4 regions of the Lysinibacillus sp. RC79 genome follow, and region 1 is predicted to be linked to each of the others. Evidence: riboswitches for the same ligand, from Rfam matches in the RefSeq annotation. Region 1 holds a riboswitch; each other region holds the start of a gene.
The links. A riboswitch is a leader RNA that binds a small molecule or an ion and turns the genes downstream of it on or off. The one in region 1 is predicted to bind thiamine pyrophosphate.
Positions count from the first base shown of each region.

Region 2: linked by a shared signal. The riboswitch ahead of thiC (phosphomethylpyrimidine synthase ThiC) and the one ahead of thiM (hydroxyethylthiazole kinase) in region 1 are both predicted to bind thiamine pyrophosphate.
Region 3: linked by a shared signal. The riboswitch ahead of thiW (energy coupling factor transporter S component ThiW) and the one ahead of thiM (hydroxyethylthiazole kinase) in region 1 are both predicted to bind thiamine pyrophosphate.
Region 4: linked by a shared signal. The riboswitch ahead of ABH968_RS11415 (ABC transporter substrate-binding protein) and the one ahead of thiM (hydroxyethylthiazole kinase) in region 1 are both predicted to bind thiamine pyrophosphate.

Region 1 is NZ_JBGCCD010000014.1:127,775-131,993, reverse strand. It holds gene mbcS (acyl-CoA synthetase MbcS) at 1-1,321, opposite strand, end outside; TPP riboswitch at 1,699-1,797, shown strand; gene thiM (hydroxyethylthiazole kinase) at 1,885-2,640, shown strand; gene thiD (bifunctional hydroxymethylpyrimidine kinase/phosphomethylpyrimidine kinase) at 2,640-3,464, shown strand; gene thiE (thiamine phosphate synthase) at 3,454-4,086, shown strand.
Region 2 is NZ_JBGCCD010000016.1:106,299-110,517, reverse strand. It holds gene ABH968_RS16110 (catalase) at 1-240, shown strand, start outside; gene thiC (phosphomethylpyrimidine synthase ThiC) at 378-2,156, opposite strand; TPP riboswitch at 2,294-2,408, opposite strand; gene ABH968_RS16100 (AEC family transporter) at 2,717-3,646, opposite strand; gene ABH968_RS16095 (methyl-accepting chemotaxis protein) at 3,809-4,219, opposite strand, start outside.
Region 3 is NZ_JBGCCD010000019.1:43,949-48,167, reverse strand. It holds gene ABH968_RS17350 (ABC transporter substrate-binding protein) at 1-303, shown strand, start outside; gene ABH968_RS17345 (MFS transporter) at 526-1,722, shown strand; TPP riboswitch at 1,791-1,898, shown strand; gene thiW (energy coupling factor transporter S component ThiW) at 2,068-2,568, shown strand; gene ABH968_RS17335 (EVE domain-containing protein) at 2,644-3,090, opposite strand; gene ABH968_RS17330 (hypothetical protein) at 3,107-3,430, opposite strand; gene ABH968_RS17325 (MarR family winged helix-turn-helix transcriptional regulator) at 3,472-3,882, opposite strand; gene ABH968_RS17320 (VWA domain-containing protein) at 4,085-4,219, opposite strand, start outside.
Region 4 is NZ_JBGCCD010000009.1:136,423-140,641, forward strand. It holds gene ABH968_RS11400 (ABC transporter ATP-binding protein) at 1-223, opposite strand, end outside; gene ABH968_RS11405 (ABC transporter permease) at 201-971, opposite strand; gene ABH968_RS11410 (thiamine-binding protein) at 971-1,261, opposite strand; gene ABH968_RS11415 (ABC transporter substrate-binding protein) at 1,263-2,258, opposite strand; TPP riboswitch at 2,433-2,542, opposite strand; gene parC (DNA topoisomerase IV subunit A) at 2,777-4,219, opposite strand, start outside.

The DNA of each region.
Region 1 (4,219 bases):
GCTTCAATAACGCATCTTCTACCTCAAATGGGCCAATCGTATAGCCAGACGATATAATGACATCATCCCCACGTCCTTCAAACCAAAAATAGCCATCTTCATCTTTATATGCACGATCTCCGGTAATATACCATTCGCCTCTAAATTGTAAATTTGTACGTTCGGGATCGTTTAAATATTTTTTAAATAACGCGGGTGTTTCACAGTGAACAGCAATATCTCCAACTTCTCCGATTGCAACAGGATTTCCAAAATCATTGATAATTTCTACAGTATTACCCGGAGTAGGTTTCCCCATTGAGCCCATTTTAGACTCCATCCCTACCATTGTACCAACAAGTAATGTATTCTCTGTTTGTCCATAACCATCTCGTACTTGTAAATTAAAGACCTCGGAAAATACTTTTATCACTTCACTATTTAAAGGTTCACCCGCTGACACAGCCTGACGTATTGTACTTAAATTGAAATCTCGTAAATTTTCAAGCCCCGCCATAAATCGATATTCGGTTGGCGTGCAACACAGAATATTAATATTGAATTTTTCAAGCAGTGCAAGGTATGTTGCCGCATCAAAGTGACCTTTGTAAACAAATGCTGTTGCACCACTTCCTAAAGTAGCAAGGAACGGACTCCAAATCCATTTTTGCCAGCCAGGAGCTGCTGTAGCCCAAACAATGTCACCTTCTTGGACACCTAACCAATTTGGTGCAGTAGTTCGTAAGTGTGCGTAACCCCAGCCATGTGTATGTACCGCTGCCTTCGGATTGCCTGTTGTACCACTCGTGTATGCTAAAAATGCAATGTCTGTACTCTTAGTTGGTGTAGAACTTATATAGGTTGTTGGTTGGTTTTGCATTTTTTCAAGCAATGCCTGCCAAGATCCATGTGCATGACCAATGACAAATTGCTGTATTTCTTGTAAATTTTCCACATTATCAAATTGTTCAATATAAGGCTCAAATGCAATAACACCTTTTGCATTGGCATGATTGATTCGATATTCAATATCCTTCGTTCTCAGCATTTCTGAGCTAGGTATTATGGTTAAACCTGTCTTTAAGGCTGCAATATAGACGATATACGCTTCAACTGATCTCGGCACCATGACTAAAATAACATCACCTTTTTTTAAACCTTGAGATGTAAATACATGTGCTGCCTGATTCGCCTTTTCAAGTAAAGCTGTATATGTTATATACTGAATTTCCTCATCTTCGTTATAAACTACTAATGCATTTTTCGTAGAATCTTGTGCATATTTTTCAATTTCCTCTGAAATGTTATACCATTCTGGTGCGATTAAATCTTCTCTTTTCATGGCATGTGCCCCCTTTATTACGCTCATTATAAAACTCAATTTTTATCATTTTCAATGGAATTCACTCTAATTCATTAAAGTCGTGACAACTATCATGCTCTGCTATATGGCATCAGTCACGTTTTAGTTCTATCAATTTCAGCTTGGTGTAATTGTTGCTGTCGCTTCGCTTTCGCACAGAAAACATTTGTTGCTGTCGCTTCGCTTTCGCACAGAAAACACTTGTTGCTGTCGCTTCGCTTTCGCACAGAAAACATTTGTTGCTGTCGCTCCGCTTTCGCACAGAAAACACTTGTTGCTGTCGCTCCGCTTTCGCACAGATAAAAATTCCCTATTGAACACGAATGAATAATATGGTACATTTTGGACAACTAAAAGCATAATTGCAGGGGGACTCATTTAGAGTTGAGAAGGTAAAACCTGACCCTTTGAACCTGTTAGTTAATACTGACGTAGGGAGCAATACACATCTAATTACTGATGAAAGGCTCTTTTACGTGTTTTTTTTACACGAAAAAGGGCCTTTTTTGCACGCTTACGTCCATCCAAAAGGAGGACTTAAATTGATTTTTCAAACGATCCGTAAACAAAATCCACTTATTCATTGCATTACTAATTATGTTGTGGCTAATTTTCAAGCAAATGGCTTATTAGCAATAGGTGCTTCTCCAGTCATGGCTGATGACAGTCATGAGGTTGAAGAAATGGTCGCAATTGCCTCAGGTTTTTTGATAAATATTGGTACCCTTAATGAACGAATGAAAGAATCAATGTTACTTGCAGGAAAAAAAGCAAATGCTCTTGGCATTCCCGTTATTTTAGATCCTGTTGCTGCAGGTGCAACAACATACCGGAAACAAACGGTACAACAATTACTGGAGGAAATAAAATTTGCGGCTATTCGTTGTAATATTGGTGAACTTGCAGCTATTGCCAATGTAGAATGGCAACAAAAAGGCGTAGATAGTGGTAGTGGTTCCATTTCTTTAGAACTTGAGGCACAGCAAGTAGCTCAACTCTACAATTGTATTGTGATTGTGACCGGTGAAAAGGATTTTATTACTGATGGCGAACATCAGCAATGGGTTACAGGTGGAAATTCTCAAATGACAGAAATTACCGGAACAGGTTGCTTATTAAGTGCAATTTGTTGTGCCTCCTACGTCTCAGGAAAAAAACTATTTGACCAATTGGTAGAAACTTTATCGCTTTATAAAAAAGTGGCAGAGCGAGCCGCTTCTTCAACTCAATATATTGGCGATTTTCAAATTGCAGTATTGAATGAATTACATCGCCTTTCCAAGGGTGGTGAAGAATGATGCATATTGTAACGACAATTGCTGGTTCAGATAGTGGTGGCGGTGCAGGTATACAGGCTGATTTAAAAACATTTCAGGAATTAAAGGTGTTTGGAACGTCTGTTATTACAGCTTTAACGGCCCAAAACACACTTGGTGTATCGGATGTCTTACCAATTGAAGTTAGCTTTGTTGAAAAACAACTTATAGCGCTAGTCGAAGATTTTTCAATTAGTGCTGTTAAAACAGGAATGCTGTTTTCCTCCGAAATAATCCAATCAATTGCACAGATTTTAGCTGAAGTGAAAATTCCGCTTATTGTAGATCCTGTCATGATTGCAAAAGGTGGCGAAAGCTTATTACAGCAAGAAGCAATTGAGGCATTACGTAGTTTTTTGCTACCTTTAGCAACAATTGTAACACCGAACATTCCTGAGGCAGAAACCCTTTCTGGAAGGAAAATCAACTCTTTAACAGATATTAAAGAAGCAGCTCAAGTCTTATTACAAATGGGCGTTCAATGCGTCATTATTAAAGGCGGTCATTTAGAGGATCAATGTTATGCTACTGATTATGTATTTTTTCAAGACGGTCGGTCATTTTCCATGCAGTCTACACGTATTGCAACAAAAAATACGCATGGGACAGGCTGTACGTTTTCCGCTGCATTAACTGCCTTTCTTGGTCGTGGACTACCTCTAGAAGAAGCGATTGAGGAAGCTAAAAAATTTATTCAATTAGCAATAACGCATGATTTATTTATTGGTAATGGCCATGGTCCAACAAATCATTTTGCCTATCAAAACTATAAGGATTCTTGCGAGGTGATCATTCATGAAACGTGACGATCTACAGCTATATTTTATTATGGGTACAGATAATGTTTTCAAACAAGATCCAATAAATGTTTTAGAGAAAGCTCTCCAATCTGGAGTTTCCATGTTTCAATACCGTGAAAAAGGGCCAAATGCACTTACTGGGAAAGCCTATGAAAATTTTGCTCGGAAATGTCAAAAGCTCTGTCAGCAGTATAATGTTCCGTTTATCGTCAACGATGATTTAGAGCTAGCTATAAAACTTAGAGCGGATGGTGTTCATATTGGACAAGAGGATTTTCCTGTGTCGAAGGTACGTAAAAAAATTGGCAACATGATTCTAGGTGTTTCTGTTCACTCACAAGCTGAATTACAAACTGCTCTACAATACGGTGCTGATTATGTAGGAATTGGTCCGGTTTTTTCAACCACTTCTAAAAGCGACGCCAAACCACCTAGTGGAACTGATTTTTTACAGCAAGTTCGGATACAATATCCGGAGCTTCCTATCGTTGCGATTGGAGGCATAAATTGCTGGAATGCACATACGGTATTTAAAGCAGGTGCGGATGGAATAGCAGTTATTTCTGCCATTTGCGAAAGTGAAGATATTTCAAATACAGTCTCTACATTTAAATCATTTGTAGGATAAAGTGAAACTTTAAACAGTGGGAGGGTCTTTACCCCACTGATTATTAGTCTTCACCAATCGGGTTTTTACTGGCAGTTAGCCCCACCTATTTCTTTGCACTCCTTGAATTGAAATGGGAGGACCTGACGCTTCT
Region 2 (4,219 bases), on a different contig from region 1:
AATTACTTCGAGCAGCCGGGTAAATTATTCCGCCTAATGACTGCTGAACAACAACAACGCCTATTCGAAAATACTGCTAATGATATGGCGTCAGTTGAAGAGTTCATCAAACGTCGCCATATCCTGCACTGCTATCTAGCTGATCCAGCATATGGTGAAGGTGTAGCAAAAGCTATGGGTCTTTCATTAGAAGGCGTGGATCTTTCAAACCCATACGTAAAACAACCAACTAACGTTTAATTCTCCACATATTCCAAATATTATTGATATCCAAATCCAACTTTTTACTCCATGTGAAGGGCAACCTCACATGGAGTTTTTTTATCTTAATGACCAAAAAAGGCTTATATCTGATAGATACAAGCCTGCTCTAATAATTATTGATAAATTTGACTGCCTGCCTTTTTAAATTCCTCGGCTTTCTCCTGCATACCTTTGTGGATTGCTTCAGTAGTATTTAGGTCTCCTTCTTTTGCATAATTACGAATATCCTGTGAGATTCTCATACTACAAAACTTAGGGCCACACATTGAACAGAAGTGCGCAGTTTTCGCCCCTTCTGCAGGCAATGTTTCATCATGGTATTCGACTGCACGCTCTGGATCAAGCGATAGGTTGAATTGATCCCGCCAGCGGAATTCAAAGCGTGCCTTAGATAGTGCATCGTCACGCTGCTGTGCTCCCGGATGCCCTTTCGCTAAATCTGCCGCGTGTGCAGCAATTTTATACGTAATAACCCCTACACGAACATCCTCACGATTTGGTAAGCCTAGATGCTCTTTAGGCGTCACATAACATAGCATTGCTGTACCATACCAACCGATCATCGCAGCACCAATAGCCGATGTAATATGGTCATAGCCAGGAGCAATATCTGTTGTCAGTGGCCCTAAAGTATAAAAAGGAGCTTCCTTACACACCTCTAATTGCTTATCCATATTTTCTTTAATAAGATGCATTGGCACATGCCCTGGTCCCTCTACCATCACCTGTACATCATGCTTCCAGGCGATTTGCGTTAATTCCCCTAGCGTTTCTAGCTCCGCAAACTGAGCCTCATCATTTGCATCTGCAATAGAACCAGGACGTAAACCATCACCTAAAGAGAAGGCAACATCATAGGTTTTCATAATTTCGCAAATTTCTTCAAAATGAGTATATAAGAAGCTTTCTTGATGGTGATATAAACACCACTGTGCCATAATCGAGCCTCCTCGAGACACTATGCCTGTTACACGATTAGCCGTTAATGGCACATAGCGTAGCAATACCCCTGCATGAATCGTGAAGTAATCAACACCTTGCTCTGCCTGTTCGATTAACGTATCACGATACACTTCCCACGTTAAATCCTCTGCCACACCATTTACTTTTTCTAACGCTTGATAAATCGGCACCGTTCCCACTGGCACCGCGGCATTACGGATAATCCATTCACGTGTCGTATGAATATGCTTACCAGTAGATAAATCCATAATGTTATCAGCACCCCAGCGTGTAGCCCACGTCATTTTTTCTACCTCTTCTGCAATAGAGGATGACACCGCTGAATTTCCAATATTGGCGTTAATTTTTACGTGGAAGTTACGTCCAATAATCATCGGCTCTGCCTCAGGGTGATTAATATTAGATGGCAAAATAGCACGTCCTGCCGCGATCTCTGAGCGCACAAATTCTGGGTCCATATTTTCGCGAATCGCTACAAATTCCATTTCTGGAGTAATAATTCCCTTTCGTGCATAGTGAAGCTGTGTTACATTTTTACCTTTCTTCGCACGCAAAGGCTTTCTAGATAAATCCGGAAAAACATTTTCATTCATTCGTGGATCATCAGCTTTACGGAATCCATTATCTTCTGGCTTGATAGTACGACCTTCGTATTCTTCAACGTCACCTCGTTCTTTGATCCATACACTACATAAAGCTGGCAATCCTTTTGTAATATCCACCTTATATGCAGGATCAGTGTACGGGCCGCTCGTATCATAAACACGTACTGGCGCATTTTCCTCTTCACCAAAGCTTCCTGTCGTCGGACTTAGAGCAATTTCACGCATTGGCACTAAAATATCTGGTCGAGATCCTTCTACGTAAACTTTTTTACTTCCTTCAAAACTTGACATAATCGTAATATTCTTGTCGCTAACTGTTGTCATAAACTACTTCGCTCCCTTTTACATTTATTCCAAGGACCGAATCTAGCTCACCCCAACAAAAACAAAAAGCCGAATCCAAAAAAAAATTTGGATCCGGCTAAGAATGTAAAGGTATAGTTATTGCAAATAACGTAGAGTGCAATAATGGTTAACTTTCCCACGCTGGTATGAGCCAGATCAGGTCCAAAGGGTCAAGAAACCTCTATGCGTTTCCCTCTCAGCCTGACTCATCAGACTCCCCTAGTTAATGCTATTAAGTTTGATGCTAGTGTAGCAGATATTGTTAAGAGATGGAAGCTTCATTTGAATATTTTTGTGTCATCATCATAACGTGTGGTTGATTTCCGTTCCGGCTGGGCGCTTTCCTGGGGGCGTCCGATGAGCCGCTAATCCCCAAGGAGTCGCCCAGCCTCCACTCCAATCAACTTATTTACATGGCATACGTTTTAAAAAGTATAATCCCTAACTTTTGGTGATTATCCTATTTTTAAAAATCAGAAGGAAAACCGCTTACTCCAGATGGGCTGTCACTCTATCTTATTCCGAATAACATCCAGCTGTTAGGTAAACAACAGTTCCGCTACGTAAATCACAATCGTCACTGTAATACAGCTCACAATCGTTGAAAATAATACTGTTTGTGCAGCAGTTGCCGATTCTACGTCATATTCTAATGCCAGACTAGAACTATTTCGCGATGTCGGGAACGAACTAGCTATAAAAAGTGATTGTGCCACGACACCGTCAAGGCCAAGTACATAAATGATCAGCAATGCTACGGCTGGCCCTATGACTAGTCGTGTAAAACAGCTAATGAATACCATTTTATTGAACATGGATTTGATTTCAAGCTGTGATAGTTGTGCCCCTAAAGTTATTAATGCTACTGCGATAAAGCCATCTGCCACATGGTCTATCGGAATTTTTACAAACTGCGGAATAGCGATATTAAAATAGTTCATTGCAACACCAATAATAAGTGCATGAATAATAGGCATTTTGAGGAAGTCTTTCACAATAGACATGCCCGATTTTGTTGAAGAGATTAAATTGTACAAGCCGTAAGTATAGGTCGTCATATTTTGAAATATTACGAGAATGACCTGAATCGCTACTCCAATCGGCTGGGTCACGAAAATCATTTGTGCAACCGGAATACCATAGTTACCTGAATTAATTAGGACAACACTATTTTTAAACACCGCAGCCTCGGGTTTTGCTAAGCCGAGTCCCTTTGCTAGAAAGTGACTAAGTACCATTTGGCTTCCGATAAAGAGTAGAATAAATAATGCAACTTCCCCAAGCACAGACAGCTCTATACTCGTTTCATATATATTCACAAAAACAGCTGCGGGCATGAAACAATATGTAATAAGTTGAGATAACGCCTTTAAATTAAAGCGAAATTTCTTTTGTAAAACTGCACCAAGTACTAAAAGCACTAAAATTGGAGCTACAATTTTAAAAAAAATCATACCGAGATACATCATAGCGTGTCCCCTTTCCTCTCCTATAGTAGTGCTGTTTTAATACTTGGTCAATGTACCTCACCGTTAACTCATAGCCCTTTACGAGGCATTTTTAGTCCAATGCCTTTTACCATAAATAAAAAGACTGCTTCACATATTGAAGCAGTCTTTTGCTGAAAAAAGTTAAACGAGCTTAAATCGATTAACGACCTCTTGTAATTCTTTTGAAACCTCGTTCATATTATTGATGGACTCTGCAACCTTTTGTAGTTCCGCTTGTTGGTCAATAGCAGATGCACTTACCTGTTCTGCAGATGCAGCAGTCTCCTCAGAAATAGCAGAAATACTTTGGATTGCCATTATCGCTTGATTTTTATGCTCTAACATATGAGAAAGTTTAGTCATTAACTCACTAATTGACGTTGCAATAGAACTAGAAAGCTCACTATTGTCTTTAAACGCAACCTCAGTGCTTTGTACTGACTCATTTTGAGCTTGTATTAAGCCTGCGTTTGAGGCAATGACAGCTACCGTTTGCTGAGAATTTTCAAGAATGCTATCTACTGTTTGCTTAATAACATCTGTTTCATTTCT
Region 3 (4,219 bases), on a different contig from region 1:
GGCTCAAATTTATGGTTTGACAATATGGTTATCCCAAAAACATCAAAAAATATAGATGGTGCACATGCCTTCATTAATTTTATGCTGAAAGCTAAATCAGGGGCTAAAAATGCTGATTATGTAGGCTATTCTACCCCTAATATTGCAGCGATGAAATTAATGGATAAAGAAGTTGTATCTGATAAGCGCTTCTATCCTTCTGAAGAACAACGTAAAACATTAGAAGTTTATAAAAATCTAGGTCCTGATTACTTAGGCAAATACAATGAGCTGTTTTTAGAATTTAAAATGAGTATTCGATAAACCATTTTAACCCACTTATAGCTGTTCTCACGTTACAAACGTTGAGAACAGCTTTTTTCGTTTAGCTGGAGATACACTTCTGTGAAAAAACTAGCTGGCCGTATTTGTGTTAATAAAAGAATCCCCATGAATTTACTTGTAAATCTCAGACTTATAGTCAATAGCAAACGTACAAGCCTTGTGGTAGACTGTAGTATATTTGATTAAAGAAAGGGGTATTCGATGACCCAGCAGAAGTCTAACAAGGCGGCTTTGTATATTTTAATGTTTAATATGTTTATCGCAATGGGGAGTATCGGAATTATTATTCCTGTCATGCCTGAGTATTTAAAACTATTTGGTGCTGCAGGACAAGTACTTGGTATGTTGATTGCAACGTTCGCCTTTGCACAATTCGTATTTTCTCCAATCGCTGGGAATCTTTCGGATCAATACGGTCGAAAAAATCTCATTATTTTTGGTCTTATCGTAACAGGACTTGCACAAATTGGTTTCGGGCTTTCTACAGATGTATGGATGCTCTTCTTGGCACGCTTTTTAGGTGGTCTTGGTTCTGCATTTGTGGCTCCTCCTATAATGGCTTTTGTGGCAGATGTCACAACGTATGAGGAACGAGGAAAAGGTATGGGTATGCTAGGGGCAGCAATGTCCTTGGGTTTTATGATCGGACCAGGTATCGGTGGATTCCTCTCAAAAGTTAGTTTGCATTTTCCATTTTATACTGCTGGATGTGCAGCTATCTTAGCAGCTATTTTATCGTTCTTTTTATTACCTGCTACAAAACCGAACACCGCGAAAAAGGCGCAGAAGCAGGATAATCTTGTAAAGCAGATGGCCCGTTCAGTCCGAATGCCTTATTTTGTCATGCTAATTATCATGCTTGTATTCTCTTTCGGAATTGCTAACTTCCAAACAACACTATCATTATTTGTTACAGAGAAGTTTAATTACACACCTACTGATATCGCCATTATATTAGTTATGGGCGGCGCTTTTGGTGTTGTTGTACAAATATTTGTTATTACACCGCTGTTTAATCGCTTCGGCGAAATGAAAGTAGTGTTAGTCAATTTATTTATTGCAGCCGTTTCGATTTTCTTAATATTATTCGCATCTGGTTTTGCACTTATTTTAATTGTAGCGACAATCTTCTCTACAGCTACGACATTGATTCGTCCAGCTGTCAACACATTGATTTCAAAGCTTGCTGAGAATGAACAAGGCTATGCAGCTGGTCTGAACAATGCTTATATGAGTCTTGGTAATATGATTGGTCCAGCTTTAGCAGGTATATTATTCGATTGGAATATGAACAGTCCTTATATTTTCGGGTCTATTATTTTAATGGCTTGTTTCTTCCTTGCCCTTATTTGGACAATGAAAAAAGCACCACACCTTATGCATCCTGATACAAAATAGTCTGAAAAGTTATTGACTATTTTGAGTAGTATGCTACATTATTATGTGAAAAACCAACAATTTAATCCTTTTACCACTAGGGGAGTCTTTAAAAGGCTGAGACGTATATTATCATATACGGACCCTTTGAACCTGATCTAGTTCACACTAGCGGAGGGAAGTGGCGACACTTGCTTTTTGTTATGTAAATGCAGGGCCGCTTCCTATTGTTTTTAGGAAGCGGCTTTTTCACGCTCTAGCTGCAGTATTCCCATGTTTAGCGGCGTTTCTCACGCTTTTTGCGGCGGAAATTCCATGTCTACCGGCGATAACTATAAAAATTCATATTTCTAAGGAGTGGAAATTATGTCAATTCGAAAACTAACAATCATGGCCTTATTAGTAGCAATTGCCGTAGCAGGTTCTACCTTTATTTCAATACCAACGGGAATTGCACGTGCCTATCCTGTACAACATGCTATTAATGTTATTAGCGCTATCATTCTTGGACCAGTGCCTACTGTTATGGTCGCCTTTGTCACAGCCATTATTCGTATTTTAACAGGCACAGGCTCACTATTAGCTATACCTGGCAGTGTTATTGGCGCTTTGTGTGCAGCTCTTGCCTATAAATACAGCGGCAAGCAATGGCTTGCAGGTGTCGGTGAAATGTTTGGGACAGGTATTATTGCCTCACTCATTGCAGTACCTTACGCACATTTATTAATGGGGACATCCGTTGCTGCTTTATTTTTCATGCCGGCTTTTTTAACCTCAAGTACTATTGGTGCTGTCTTAGGCATTGTCATTGCTAGCAATTTGCGTAAAACAGTATTTGTAACTAACCTTAACACTTGGCTTAAATAATGATTAATAGCAATTTAACATTACTTTCTTAATGACAATTAATTAAGAAAGTAGCGTTTTTTGTTCCTACCAAATTCACCCATACTTCAATGGTAATCCCATTTCATGAGCAATTGATAAAAAGTCTTTTTTGCTTATTTCAAAATGACCGAATCTGAATTTATAGCCATATTTCGATTTGTCTTCTACAAATTCTAAATAATCTAAGATCCTTTTTATTGGTACTGCTTTTGCATCTTTATAAAAGTCTATATCTCTTCGAAAAGGAATAAAATTTGCTGCCATTTGGAACTCGTATATTCGCTCGTCTTTTACTCTTCCAATTGCAGTAAACGCTCTTACAGGTTCATTACCATCTAGACTTTTTTTAGGAGAATAATATATAATCCAGTCTCCTTTTCTCATTCGTTTCAAAGGTCTTTCTTTGCCGTGGCATAGCTGACTGAATCCTCCCTCAACCCCTTTTTGCACATGATTGAGAGATGCCACGCCAATCCAATATTTCGTGTCCTTTTCAGTCATAGGAAGAGCTCTCCTTTTATTTTGGGATCATCGTAAACGATTTTATTTTTTCATTTTCAAGAATCAACTTTTCCTCCAAAATCACTGGGTTTGGCAAACCATCCCAAGTAGTTGAAACTGTAGCAATACATTCTGTATCATCACCTTCAATATTTTGGATAGTTAACTTAAACCCTTTCGGCATAGGTGAAGTGTAAAATTTCTGTATCTCTTTTCTTCCTTTTAAAATTTCACCTTTAAAATTTTTCAATTCCCCATGATCTGCATACATATCAGATAAATCTTGACCCTCTTCTTGTGCTCTTTTTAAATACTCCTTCATAACCTCTACTGCTTTCATATGTCATCACTCTTTCATTTTTATTGATAAGGTTTTAAACCCTATTCACGATTTTCATATACTTTTGTCAATATGCTTTTCAATTGCTCTTTTTCTTCCAATGAAAGTACGTTCAAAACATCATTCTCAGAAATTGAAAGGGTCTTCAATAATTCTTCTGCCAAATTTTCACCCTGTTCCGTAAGGCATATTAGATTCTCTCTTCTATTTTCTGGATTTTTCTCCCTATAAACATAATTTCTTTCTTCTAGACCATCGATAAAAAAGCGGACACTATTTTTATCCAACTTTAAAATTTGCCCTATTTGAATTTGACTAAGTTTTTTTTCTTTTACAGCAATCATGATCCCGACTTCTCTGGATTTCATTTGAAATTTTTCGCTAATATATTTCTCGAGATTTTCCTCTAAAGCCTCTGCTAGCTTAAAACTTAGAAAACCAAATGAATTCATTATAGTGGTCATTTTAACTTCTCCTCCAAACCGTTTAACATAATAATATAAAAAAATGATAGTAATATTTTATTACTATCATCGATTATTACATTTATATCTATTTGTTTGCAAGATTAATTTTGCTTTTCATAAAAAATTCACTAATTTCACAAAAAACGATGACTCATTACTATAAAGCAATGAACCATCGTTTTATCTGTTAGGATCGTTTTTTCATGCCCTTTAATAGCTGGGCAACATTTGTGTCCTCTGCCTGTATTTGTTTTTCCTCTACAAGCTGTTCTTTTTTCTTTGGTCTTGTTAGGAAACTCCAACCAAAGCGTCGAATGGTAAT
Region 4 (4,219 bases), on a different contig from region 1:
TATAGCCAATCGTTCCTCTTTTTTGCTGGATATCTGTATCGTTTAATAAAATGGCACCCTTATCAATAGAAGAAACACCGCCAATTAATTGAAAGAGTGTACTTTTTCCACTGCCTGACGGACCGATAATCGCCACAAATTCGCCGTCCTTCACCTCAAAAGATAAATTTCGAATAACCGGAAGAGCATCAAAGGATTTATCAATGTTTTGAATGCTTAGCATGGAGTCCTCTCCCCTTCACAACAAGTTTTTCTAATAATTGAATAGCACTAAATAATAGTAAACTTAAAAAAATGATAGCAAAAATCGCTACAAATACACGATCCGTCCGAAATGAAGATTGTGCCAATGTCATATAGACACCAATTCCCTTTTTCGCACCTAGCCATTCTGCAATGACAGCCCCCATTACGCTATACGTTGCCGCAATTTTAATGCCTGAAAAAATTGCCGGGTACGCAAATGGCCATTCAAGCTTCCAAAAGGTTTGTGCTTTCGTTGCACCAATCATCTCAAAATAATGCTTCAGCTCAGGTGAGGTTTGACGAAAGCCATCCATTGCCGAAATAACGATGGGGAAAAAGCACACAAGACAAATAATAATGAGCTTTGGCAATAAACCAAAGCCAAACCAAATGATTAATAACGGTGCTAGGACGAGCACAGGGACATTCTGCGACATAATGAGAATAGGATAAAATAGCTCCCGCACAAACGTAAAACGATGTAATAGCACGGCAACCGTTAATCCACATAATATCCCGATGGCTAGACCAAGAAGTGCTAATTGAACAGTCGCAAAAGCATGTGGCACAAACGTCTCATACGATTGCAAGCCTTCTTTTAAAATGGCACTTGGTGCGGGCAATAGCCAATGTGGCACGTCTGCAAAACGGACAATTAGTTCCCATATGAATAAGAGGAAGGCGATAAAAATTATCGTCCTTCCTTGTTTGAAAGCCTGCCTCATCACTGATATTTCTCCGTTAGTGTATCCATAGTAATACCGGATGGCTGATATAAAATTTTCACTTGTGTAATGACATTAATAGCGCCAAGCTCAATCATCTTATCATTCATTTTTTCAATGATTTGTAGTAAAGTCGATAGCTCACCCTCCATTGTCGTTTCTAATGGATGAACTTCATATTTCACCCCAGATGCGTCGATAACCATAATCGCTGCATCGACAAATGGGATCACATCTTCATATTTTTCAGTTTTCGGGATAATTTGTACACTTATTAATGAGTTTGCCATACTATTTTGTCTCCTTTTTCGGTAAAAAGTCGTTTGTAAATGCTTGTTTTGCGTTAAATTCGCCCTCTAAAACTTTGTTGCTGGCCATCCATTTCGCATAGTTTTCCCAGACAGCTAGCTTTTGCTCGCCCCATTGTGCAGCGTCGTCTTGATACTTATCTGCTAGCCATTCCTGACTTTTATGCACAAGGTTTTTATCTAAATCAGGTACCGCTTCTAGTAAAATATCAGCTGCCTCATTTGGATGTTTTATCGCATATTCATAGCCCTTTGCTGCAGCAGCGACAAATGCTTTTACCGTCTCTGGGTCATTCTTAATCATTTTTTCATTTGTTGCAAGTACAGGTGTGTAATAATCTAACTGATCACTATAATCTGTTAAATATAACATGTTCAGTTTTTCACCACGTTGTTCTGCTTCGATACCTGTCCATGCATAATAAATCCACGCAAAATCAATATCTTTTTTCATCATTGTGAAGAAATCTATATCGCCTGCATTGACAATATCTAACTTATTAATATCCGCATTTTCTGTTTGCATAAGTGATTGTAGTACTGCCTGTTCAAGTGGTGCACCCCAGCCACCATATGTTTTACCTTCAAAATCCTTCGGTGACGTAATCCCTTTTGATGCAATGGATGCAAAGCCAGAAGTATTATGTTGAATAATCGCTGCAATCGATACTAAAGGTACATCCTGCACACGTGCCTGTGTAACCCCTTCCTGATAGCTTACACCAAACTGAGCTTTACCAGATGCCACAAGCTGATCTGCACCCGCTTCGCCAGGTAATAAAATATCAACATCTAAGCCCTGTTCCTTAAAGTAGCCAAGTTTTTTCGCTACATATAAGCCTGTATGATTTGTGTTCGGTGTCCAGTCGAGAACGACCGATACTTTTGTTAATCCCTTAGCATCCTTTTTATCCTCTTTTTCGCTACAGCCCGCTAATGTTAAAAGCGCAGCCAACAGGATCAATAACCATTTTTTCATGCTGAATCCTCCCAGTAAGTAGTTTGAAAGTGTTCATGAATGAATGTGTTGACCAGAAGAAAGCGTATTCACTTTATGTCTGCACCCAAGTTTTGTGCATACAACAATTGCTTGTAACATAAAAAACGCCTAGGATTCCTCCCAGACGTTTTGTAATCAGTATCAAAAATTTAAATTTTTTGAATAGATGTTCCCTACGCTGGTACGAGCCAAATCAGGTTCAAAGGGTCAGCGTCTATCGGACACAATCTCAGCTGGCAACACCAGCCCCCCTACATTCTTTCCATATGAACTTTTCGTGATTATTATACCCATAACTATCCGGAAATGACAAGGCTCTATTTGCCGAAAGCGCTGTAAATATAAAAGCCCATCTCTATCTTGAATTCTATTTTCTGAATTCAACGATTCCCTCCCTTCTTTAGATTGTATAGATTAGGCATAGCTTAAAGCTTGTTTTTTCAATTTAGATATAAAAAGCCCAGCTCTCAAAAGGAGCGTGGGCTAGAAAATTAGTTTTATTTCTCTTCTTTTTTGGCCGTTAATACATGTGAAATGGCACCGTCTGTAGCAATATCTACTTTAAAGGAACCGTTTGAATGGCGATCTGCTCGAGTTAATGCTTGTACATCAATAATCTCTTGTACGCCTTTTTCTGTTTCGATGATCAGCTGTTCGTCATTAGTAGCCTTGACTACAGCCACGATACGATGTGGGTTCGCTTTTAATTCTGTTAACACTTTTAAACCGCGTTTCGCACGACTAGTCATTTCTACCTCGGCTACATTCATTTTCTTCACTGCACCACGCTGCGTCACAATCGCAACATATGCCGTGTCATTTGGCGGTAAAACATTAACGCCGACTAATGCCTCTCCCTCTTTCAGCGTAATTCCTTTGACGCCGCCTGTTTTTACACCTGTTACTGGTAATTCCTCCATTGGGAAACGAATAGCATAAGCCGTATCTGTCGTTAACATTAGTTCTGCCTCGTCCGTCACGATATCTACAAAAATCATTTCATCGCCTGACTTGACATTCATCGTTTTGATTGGCTTCGAATAGCGTGTAACGGCATAATCTGCTAAAAGTGAGCGTTTAATTTGTCCATCTTTCGTAGCCGTTAAAATATACGTATTGGCCTGTTCGAATGTTTCAAAACCGTATACAGCAATAATAGATTCATCTTCCCCGGTTGGCACAATACTTGAAATATGCTGACCAAGATCCTTCCAACGAATATCAGGTAGTTCATGGACAGGCTGATAGATATAATTGCCTCGATTTGTGAACAGTAATAGATGATGCTGCGTATTTAAATTCGCTTCATATAACAAATAATCGGAATCCTTCATCGCAAAATCTTGACCATTCGAAGCTGCATGTGAACGTGTAGATGTACGCTTAATATAGCCATCCTTTGTGACAGTCACTACGACCTCTTCACTTGGGACAAGAACATCTAACGTAATTTTAATTTCTTCAATTTCTTGTTCGATTTTTGAACGACGTGGCTCTGCAAAGCGCTTTTTAATGTCAAGTAGTTCCTGTTTAATAACACGTACAAGTTTTGCTTCACTATTAAGAATACCTTCAAGCTTGGCGATAAGTTTATTTAATTCATCTTGTTCATTGCGAAGTTCTGTGATATCTGTATTTGTTAAACGATATAATTGCAAGCTAACGATTGCCTCTGATTGCACTTCTGTAAAATCAAACTTCACCTGTAAATTCGTTTTCGCATCTCGTTTATCATTAGAAGAACGAATCGTTGCAATGACTTCATCTAAAATGGACAGCGCCTTGATCAAGCCTTCAACAATATGCGAACGATCTTTAGCCTTTTGCAAATCATAAATGGAGCGGTTCGTCACGACTTCCTTTTGATGGGCAATATAAGAATCCAGTAACAATGGCAATGTCATCATTGTCGGACGACGATTATGGATCGCAATCATATT